DNA from 3 places in the Robertmurraya mesotrionivorans genome. Region 1 is predicted to be linked to each of the others. Evidence: riboswitches for the same ligand, from Rfam matches in the RefSeq annotation. Region 1 holds a riboswitch; each other region holds the start of a gene.
What was found. Region 1 has a riboswitch for lysine ahead of ACRX5O_RS01025 (aspartate kinase). Riboswitches for the same ligand answer to the same signal wherever they lie in the genome.
Positions count from the first base shown of each region.

Region 2: it holds a riboswitch for lysine, as region 1 does, so the genes downstream of both, ACRX5O_RS17565 (transporter substrate-binding domain-containing protein) here and ACRX5O_RS01025 (aspartate kinase) in region 1, are expected to answer to the same signal.
Region 3: it holds a riboswitch for lysine, as region 1 does, so the genes downstream of both, ACRX5O_RS23815 (amino acid permease) here and ACRX5O_RS01025 (aspartate kinase) in region 1, are expected to answer to the same signal.

Region 1 is NZ_JBPCCH010000001.1:205,528-208,776, forward strand. Features, by position in the region: gene uvrC (excinuclease ABC subunit UvrC) at 1-957, shown strand, start outside; lysine riboswitch at 1,022-1,202, shown strand; gene ACRX5O_RS01025 (aspartate kinase) at 1,318-2,547, shown strand; gene ACRX5O_RS01030 (YslB family protein) at 2,616-3,068, opposite strand.
Region 2 is NZ_JBPCCH010000012.1:71,997-75,245, forward strand. Features, by position in the region: gene ACRX5O_RS17550 (VanZ family protein) at 1-118, shown strand, start outside; gene ACRX5O_RS17555 (small acid-soluble spore protein H) at 183-362, opposite strand; gene ACRX5O_RS17560 (hypothetical protein) at 607-729, shown strand; lysine riboswitch at 982-1,163, shown strand; gene ACRX5O_RS17565 (transporter substrate-binding domain-containing protein) at 1,270-2,106, shown strand; gene ACRX5O_RS17570 (amino acid ABC transporter permease) at 2,168-2,911, shown strand; gene ACRX5O_RS17575 (amino acid ABC transporter ATP-binding protein) at 2,932-3,249, shown strand, end outside.
Region 3 is NZ_JBPCCH010000031.1:23,575-26,823, reverse strand. Features, by position in the region: gene ACRX5O_RS23825 (DUF4395 domain-containing protein) at 1-309, shown strand, start outside; gene lepB (signal peptidase I) at 479-1,018, shown strand; lysine riboswitch at 1,099-1,277, shown strand; gene ACRX5O_RS23815 (amino acid permease) at 1,392-2,816, shown strand; gene ACRX5O_RS23810 (amino acid ABC transporter ATP-binding protein) at 3,218-3,249, opposite strand, start outside.

The DNA.
Region 1 (3,249 bases):
GACATTTCCATGTTGCCTATTTACGGAGAAGCGGAAGAAGAGTTTTTAACGTTCTTAGGTCAATTTTACGATCAATCCAGTCATTTTAAACCAAAAGAGATTTTGTTACGTGATGAAGTAGACCTAGAATTGGCGGAACAACTCCTACAAACAAAGGTTTTGCAGCCTAAACGTGGACAGAAAAAGGACCTAGTAGAGTTAGCTACAAAAAATGCAAGCATTGCTTTAAAAGAAAAATTCTCACTCGTGGAGCGAGATGAAGAGAGAACGATAAAAGCAGTCGAGCAACTAGGAGAGCAGCTGGGAATCTATACCCCACACCGAATTGAAGCATTTGATAATTCAAATATCCAAGGAACAGACCCAGTATCGGCAATGGTTGTATTTATTGACGGAAAGCCAGCAAAAAGAGAGTATCGGAAATACAAGATTAAGTCTGTTAAGGGTCCTGATGATTATGAATCGATGAGGGAAGTCACAAGACGACGATATTCTCGTGTGCTTAAAGAAAATCTTCCACTTCCAGATCTGATTATGATAGACGGTGGAAAGGGCCATGTAGAAGCGGTAAGAGATATTTTGGAAAATGAACTTGGTCTAGACATTCCGATAACTGGACTAGTGAAAGATGATAAACATAGAACCTCACAGCTATTGTATGGGAAGCCATTAGCGGTCGTTCCGCTTGAACGGAATAGCCAGGAATTTTATTTGCTTCAAAGAATTCAAGACGAAGTACATCGATTTGCCATCACGTTTCACAGGCAACTTCGAGGAAAAACCGTGTTTCAGTCGATTTTGGATGACGTTCCGGGAATCGGTGAGAAAAGGAAGAAACAATTATTAAAAGCCTTTGGGTCGGTAAAAAAAATGAAGGAAGCAAACAAAGAGGACTTTTTATCTATTGGACTTCCACAAAATACAGTAGATCTGTTAATGAGAAAATTACAAGAATAGCATTGTCGTCACCAGAAGGCTGTGCTATAATTAGGAAAATTTTATATTAATCACTTAATTGTTAAGTGAAGGTAGAGGTGCGAGCACCAATAGTACCAGCTTTGAGAATGCTGAGATTCAATGAGAAGCTGAGAAAGGGGATGTTCGCCGAAGTGGATAGGTCTCTGAATTGCCATATCTGCTGGTCCTGTGTTGAATAAATACTGGATTGTCAAGACTGTATGTCTTGGAGAGCTATCTCACTGTGTATAAGTCCGTATTTATGTACGTTCATTCACGCAGCCATGAGATATCTCTCATGGCTTTTTTGTATTTTCAAAAATAGCCCATGAAAGAGATGAAAAGAAAGTAGGGGGAAATATGGGATTAGTTGTCCAAAAGTTTGGTGGTACTTCGGTAGGAAATGTAGATCGTATTAAGCATGTGGCCGATCGAGTAATTGAAGAAAAGATGCGTGGGAACGACGTAGTGGTCGTTGTGTCTGCGATGGGGAAAACAACAGACGAATTAGTGGGTCTAGCAAATCAAATCTCAAGTCGTCCAAATAAACGTGAAATGGATATGCTTCTTACGACAGGTGAGCAAGTGACCATCGCATTATTATCGATGGTGTTAATAGAAAAAGGCTATGAAGCAATATCCTTCACTGGTTGGCAAGCAGGAATTGAAACGGAGGCAGTTCATGGAAATGCCAGGATTCTACACATTAATACAACTAAAATCCAAACTGAGATACATAAAGGGAAAATAGTTGTCGTAGCCGGCTTTCAAGGAATTGCGATTGATGGAGCGGTGTCAACTCTTGGTAGAGGTGGATCCGATACAACAGCAGTGGCATTAGCAGCCGCACTGAAAGCTGATAAATGTGATATTTATACCGATGTAACAGGTGTATTTACAACAGATCCACGTTATGTGAAAGAGGCAAGAAAGCTTAAGGCTGTTTCTTACGATGAAATGTTAGAGTTAGCTAACTTAGGTGCGGGAGTGTTGCATCCAAGGGCCGTTGAATATGCAAAAAATTACGCAGTCCCACTTGAAGTACGGTCAAGTATGGAGCGAGAAAATGGAACGATAATTGAGGAGGAAGTATCAATGGAACAAAGCTTAGTTGTACGTGGGGTTGCCTTTGAAGATGAAATTACGAGAGTGAGTGTTTTAGGCCTACCAAATGGATTGACGAATCTGTCCACGATTTTCACCATCTTAGCAAAAAATCATTTGAACGTTGATATTATTATTCAAAGTATGACGAATGAATCAACGACAAATTTATCTTTTTCTATTAAAAGCACAGATTTGGAAGAAACCATGGCTGTTCTACAGGCTAATAAAGATTCCTTGAAATATGAAGGTATTGAAGCAGAGCCAAACCTTGCAAAAGTGTCGATTGTAGGTTCAGGGATGATTTCTAATCCTGGGGTTGCAGCAGAAATGTTTGAAGTGCTAGCCGCAGGGGGGATTCAGGTAAAGATGGTGAGTACCTCTGAAATTAAGGTTTCTACAGTAATAGAGGAAGCACAAATGCTGAAAGCAGTTGAAGCGCTTCACGAAGCATTTGAGTTGTCTGGAAAATCTGTTAAGGCATAAAACAATGACTTGAAGAAAAAAGATAAAACTAAAAAGCTTTCATAAAAAATATGAAAGCTTTTTACGTACTATTCAATAGAATCCTTTCTATCCCAACGTACAGTGAAGGAAACCTTAGCGAGCTTTTTCTTCGGGTGTTCATACGTTTCAGTAATTACTTGTTTTTGTTCTTCCATTTGTTGAGCCAAGAATCCTGCTTCCAATTGGAAGTGACAGTCTGGATACTCTTTAAAGCGATCTTTGATTAAATCACTCGATAATTCAAACTCAAGCTCATTCTTTTTTTCAGATTTAATTTGTAGTGTGCCCCAACCTGCCTGTTGGAAAAAAGTAATAATATCTTCGACCGACTGCAAAGGGTACTTTCTGGCTAAAGCCTTACCTGCCCAGTATAAAATAGAAGCTGTTTCTCTTCCAAGAATGTCTGGAAGAAGCACTTCTCTTAGTAATTCATATCCAAAGGCTGGAACAAGTGCAGGATCTGTGGCCGAAATAGGTTGTTCTAATTTCAATTCACTCAAAACATGTCCCCCACTTTCTATTATTCTATTATATACATTTTCCGGGGAAATACGCATGAAAACAAAAAAAACTGATTTAAAAAATTTTTACATTAATTGTTATATCAATATAAAAGAAAGCGCAGTAAAATGTTTATACATAAGCATCAAGAGTAATATCAATATATTAAAAATATTTTGT
Region 2 (3,249 bases), on a different contig from region 1:
TGAGGTAATCTTCAATGTTTTAGGAGTTTTTGTAGGTTATTTATTTTACCGATTAACTACAATAATAATTGCTAAACTTACTAATCAGATAAGCTCTAAAATACAGGTAAAAGCGTAAATTAAGAGAATAAACATAGCCCATCAAAAAAATGATGGGCTATACCTATACCAGTTTGAATATTTCATTGTTCAATTAAACTGGTCACAGAAACAGTTTGCTTTTTATTGGGTTCATCTAGGGGATGAATAGTGGCCATTCCTTTTTGTTGATCCACATGTTCTATGTAGATTTGCTTTCCGTTATAAGTTACATTGGTCATTACCGATGAAGACGATATTTCTTGTGCCCTTTGTGAGTCCATAATTTGTCTTCCTCCTTTTTTGATTAACAACATATTTAATATTTACCAGAGTGGAACAAATTATGTGAAGAAACGTACTTAAGCATTATTAATAGCACTTTACTATTCTATTATTTATTAGAGAAAAGTGAATGATTATATGATTTTAACTTCGAAACTATGAATATAAATAAAAAAAGAGGGAATAATGAGTGTAAGACCATGTTAGAGATGAGGGATATGAATGACTGAACAGGAGAAAAAATTGTGTTATAAAACTACGATTATATTAGGGAAAGATACTAGTCAGATGAAGTTAAACGATATTATCGAGGAACTAGTTTATGTGATTGAACAAAAAGGTAACGTTAAAACAGTAAACATCTAAAATAAGTAGAAAATAAGAACGGGAAAATTCAATCAAACGTTTGATTGAATTTTTTTCTCGAGCAAACTGCCTCCGAAAAACAGTTTTCAAAACTCAAATGGGAACCTATAAGATAACGAAAAAAAGGATTTGGGCTATTTGATTGAAAGGGTGCATTCGTTAGTGGGACATTTTTACCATAAAAACCCGGTTGACGAATTCAAAGATAGTATTGTAGTATAAGAAGATAATTGAATAAGACCTCACTTTTAACAGTGGGGTAGAGGCGCGATATTTAACAGTCTTTAGTGGAGTTTGAGAAGCAATGATGCTAAGGAGAAGGAAATGTCGCCGAAGTTTGTAATATTCTCAGTATTACATGCTGGGTCTGTAGTTAAGAGCTGCAGGACTGTCTCGATAAACGGTTCCGTTTATTGAGTTGTGCTATCTCATTTGGGATAAAAGAGAGGACTTTGGGCTACTATGCATAACGCGACCTGAGTTTATCTCAGGTCGTTTTTTGTTGTTTTAGTACCATAGAATAACAGGGGGAGAGACTTCATGAAAAACAAGTTATCATTATTCATAGTTTTGTTGGTTTCATCTATTCTACTATTAGCAGGATGCGGGACAAGTAACGGTTCTGATTCTGGATCATCAGAGGATAAAACATTTAAGGTTGGTCTTGAAGCGGGTTATGCTCCTTTTAACTGGACTCAGAACGACGATTCTAACGGTGGAGTTAAAATTGATGGTTCTGCAGAGTATGCAGGTGGATATGATGTGGAAATCGCTAAGAAGGTCGCTGAAGGATTAGGAAAAGAATTAGTGATTGTTAAAACAGAGTGGGATGGCCTAGTACCAGCTTTAACATCAGGTAAAATTGATGCCATTATAGCTGGAATGTCACCAACAGCTGAGCGTAAAGAAACAATTGATTTTACGGATAATTACTATAAATCTAATCTAGTTATGGTTATGAAAAAAGGAAGCAAGTATGAAGGTGCTACTTCTATCCAAGATTTCAAAGGTGCGAAGATTACAGCGCAGTTAAATACATTCCATTACAATGTAATTGATCAAATTGAAGGTGTAAACAAGAAAACGGCGATGGACAACTTCCCAGCAATGAGAGTTGCTCTTGAATCAGGGATCATTGATGGATACGTTTCAGAACGTCCAGAAGGAGTTAGTGCATCAGCTGCAAATGAAAACTATGTGATGGTTGAATTTGAAGATGGTTTCGAAACATCAGAAGATGATACAGCGATCGCTGTCGGTTTGAAAAAAGACAGTGATTTAACAGAAAAAATCAATGAAATTTTAGCAGGGATCTCAGAGGAAGAACAAACAAGCATCATGGATGCCGCTATTAAGAATCAACCAGCAGCAAAATAAGATATAGAAACCGGCTGTATATATGCATACAGTCGGTTTTATACGGTAAGGAGGAGAAAAGATGAGTGTTGAGTGGGTTATTAAAATCATCGCGGAAAACTGGCCTATGTTCCTTCGTGGTGCTGGTTTAACACTTTTAATTGCTCTTATTGGAACGATTTTTGGGGCAATGATAGGATTATTAGCAGGCGTTATACGAACGATTCCCGTACCTGAACGTGGTGCGAAAAAAATACTTTTAAAAGTGATTAACCTAATCCTTTCTATATATATTGAGTTTTTCCGTGGAACACCGATGATTGTACAAGCAATGGTTATTTTCTATGGATCCGCATTAGCATTTGGTATAGATATGAATGTGTTTGTGGCAGCTATTTTTGTAGTATCGATTAATACAGGAGCCTATATGGCTGAGATTGTTCGTGGTGGAATTGTTTCGATTGAAAAAGGACAGTTTGAAGCCGCTCATGCGATCGGAATGAATCATCTACAAACGATGTGGAATGTGGTTTTGCCACAGGTAATTCGAAATATTCTACCTGCAACAGGAAATCAATTTGTTATTAATATTAAAGATACGTCCGTTCTGAATGTGATTTCCGTGACAGAATTATTTTTCGTTACCAAATCGATTTCAGGCAATAACTTTAGATATTTTGAATCCTTCTTCGTCGCATGTCTAATTTATTTTGTGATGACTTTTATCGTAACAAGAATCTTGCTATATATTGAAAAGAAATTAGATGGCTCTGACAGCTATACGGTTATTGGAAACGACGCACAAGTAGAAGTAGCTCAAAAATAATGAGAGAAGGAGGAGAGACTATGGAAAAGATTATCGATATACAGCATTTAAACAAATCCTTTGGAACTCATGAAGTATTAAAAGACATTAATTTTTCCGTGAATAAAGGAGAAGTAGTCACCATTATCGGTTCCTCAGGTTCTGGTAAATCAACTCTTCTTCGTTGTGTGAATCTTTTAGAAAAACCAAGCGGCGGAAAAATTATCTATCATGGTGAAAATATATTGGATGACAAGCATGATGTAGCGGCCTACCGACAGCATTTAGGTATGGTATTCCAACAATTTAACCTTTTTAACAATCACAACGTTCTTATGAACTGTGTGGTAGGACAAGTG
Region 3 (3,249 bases), on a different contig from region 1:
TCAGGTGTATGTGGAGTTATTTTTCGTAGTAATCCAATCATGGAGGTAGCGAAGCGGTTTTTAAAAAAGGAACCATCAAAGTATCTGCAAGAAGATTGGGAGCAGCAGCAGTTTAATCAAAAAATTGCCATACTATGCTTAGGGGTAGGTTTTATTGGGTTTGCCTTCAATCTGCCAGTGGTAGGGTATATATTTACGATACTAGTCGCGATTGCTGCGACCGTTGCCCTATTAGGTTTTTGTATCGGTTGCTTTATTCATTATCAGTGGAAAATGTATCAGTACAGAAAATTGAAGAGTCAACAATAGGGATAGGTAGGGGTCAGCACTAGTGCTGCCTTTTTTTTGGCTATTTCTATATTTTTGGAGAATTTTGTCATACGATTTATGGGCTGAAAGTGAGCTTTGCTAACCGAGGGTACTCAGTGATTATGATAAAATGTAAACAAGTTATTAAAGAAAAGAGGAGCAGAATAGGATGGGAGAAACTAAGAAGAGCCAAGAAATAATTAGCTGGGGTAAATCGGTGTTTATTGCTTTTGCTATCGTAGTCGTCGTTCGTACATTTGTCTTTGCTCCTTATATTGTGGATGGTGCCTCGATGGAACCCACGCTTCACGATCAAGAGAAAATATTTGTTAACAAAGTAAATACAGACAAAATTGAACGTGAGGACATTGTGATTATTAAAGGAGAAGGCGAAAATTACGTAAAAAGAATTATTGGCTTACCTGGAGATATGATCGAAATAAGGGAGGATCAGTTACTAATCAATGGTGTGGTTCACAGTGAAGAGTATTTAGAAAGTAATCGTGAGCAAGCTCATGAACAAGGTAGTGTGTTAACGGGGGATTATGGACCTACTCTCGTTCCGGAAGGGCATTATTTTGTATTGGGTGACAATCGACTTCGCAGTATGGACTCAAGAAACGGTCTTGGTTTTATTAAGAAGGAAAAGATTGTTGGAGTTAGTGAGTTTGTATTTTATCCATTTTCTGATGTTCGAGAGGTACAATAGCAATTAATGCCATTGACATAAAAACGTTCATGAATTATTCTAGTAAAGCATTTAAATTAAATATGATCCTCATCAGCTCAAGATGAGGTAGAGGTTGCGAAAAATATTAGTAGGTTGGATGAGAGCCAGAGAAGCTCAATGATTTCAGTTGAAAGGAATTTTCGCCGAAGCACTATAATTCTCTGACTATAGTAGCTGGGACTACATCGAATAGGTGTAGGACTGTCATAGCAAAAAGCTATGTTGAACTATCCATTTGCCTGATGCGGTTACTGTAAAACACACTGTACTCACGTTTTGGTGTGTTTTTTTATGTCTTTTAGGGACCTCTATTTTTGAGAGTTAAAGAATAATAATAGAAAGGAATATTATTATGGGGAAACAAACTAAGTTAGGTTTATGGATACTAACTGCATTAGTAGTTGGAAATATGGTAGGTTCGGGTATCTTTATGTTACCACGTTCACTGTCAGAAGCTGCAAGTCCAGCGGGAGTTATTCTCGCTTGGTTATTTACAGGAGCAGGAGTGCTTGTAACAGCGCTTGTGTTCGGGAATTTAGGAATGAGAAAGCCGAATTTAAATGGTGGACCACAAATTTATGCGAAAGAGCTTTTTAAGCCAAATTCTAGAGGCTCGGTTCTTTCCGGCTTCATGGCTACTTGGGGTTATTGGATTGGTAACTTAGCAGGAAATATTGCCATCATTACAACATTCGCTAGTTATTTATCAACGTTCTTTCCAATACTAACGAGTCAGGCTGAGTTATTTACAGTTGGTTCCTTTACTTTAAAGGTCGGAAATGCATTAACTTTTGCGGTTTGTTCGATTTTATTATGGGGAACACACTTCATTATTTTACGTGGGTTAGAAAATGCAGGGAAATTAAACTTCATTGCAACAGCTTCAAAAGTGGCAGGTTTCTTCATCTTCATTATTGTTGCCTTGTTTGCATTTGAGGCTTCCAATATGCTTCCTATGGTTGAGCCACGTTTCGATGAGAATGGTGCTTCGGTTGGGCTAATGGGTCAGATTAGCAATGCGGCGGTTGCTACTTTATGGGCGTTTATCGGTGTAGAATCCGCGGTTGTTTTTGCGGGACGTGCGAAAAAGCAAATTGACGTCAAGCGTGCAACGATTCTAGGGTTGTTCATTGCGTTAGCCATTTATATTGGAGTAAGTACATTAGTTATGGGCTTATTAAGCCAAGAGGCGTTAATTGCGTCAGACAAGCCATTAATTGATGCGATTGTCTCCGTGCTTGGACCTGTTTCTGGAAAAGTGTTAGCAGGTATTGGATTAATCAGCTTATTTGGATCCACCATTGGTTGGGTGATGCTAAGTGCAGAGGTTCCGTACCAAGCAGCCAAGCAAGGTCTGTTTTTACCTGCATTCTTAAAGGAAAACGAGAAGAGTATTCCGGTGTTATCAATGATAATAACAAACTCATTAGGACAGTTATTTATCTTCTCAACCATTTCAAATTCAATCTCTGCGGCCTTTGACTTTGTTATTTATATTGCAACCTTATCTTACCTGGTTCCTTACTTCATTGCAGCTGTATTCCAGTTAAAGCTAGTGATTACAGGTGAAACGTATGAAGGACAAGCAAGATCAAAAGTGATTGACGGTGTCATTGCTTTACTAGCTACTTTGTATTCGGTATGGGTAATCTATGCGGGTACAGCAGACATCAAAACATTTATGTTCGGTATGGCTCTTCTTGCAAGTGGAATCTTCTTCTACGGCCCAGTTGCCAGAGCGCACAGCAAAAAAACAAAAGCCAAAAAAGCAGCCTAACACCTATTGCGGTGACAGACACCACAAAAAGACAAATGAGGCCAAAGTGTCCACGGAGGGTGTCTGTCACCGCTCGTGGACAAAAAGGGGTAAAGTGTCCTTCTGGGAAGGACACTTTACCCCTTTTTATATGTCCAGCTTCAGCGACCAGCAACTAGTGTACTTCGATCTTCTCCCTACGATAAGTCAACATCGAATCGCTTCCGCTCTCCGTGTTGTCTAGCTCCAGCACCTAGCTCCTCGGGTCATAAGCCAAAGCCCTACAGAGGTCAGGACCTCTTTCGTTCTTCGTCTTATGCCTGTCGGAGCTGATCAAGGTGCTTCCGCTTTTCGGATTCCTTTATCTCAGTCGAAGCTCTCCAGTCCATACGTTGCTAAACGGGCGCTTCCGCTTTTCTTGTTTAGCGTGCTACTTTGTTAAGGAACTGCTGCG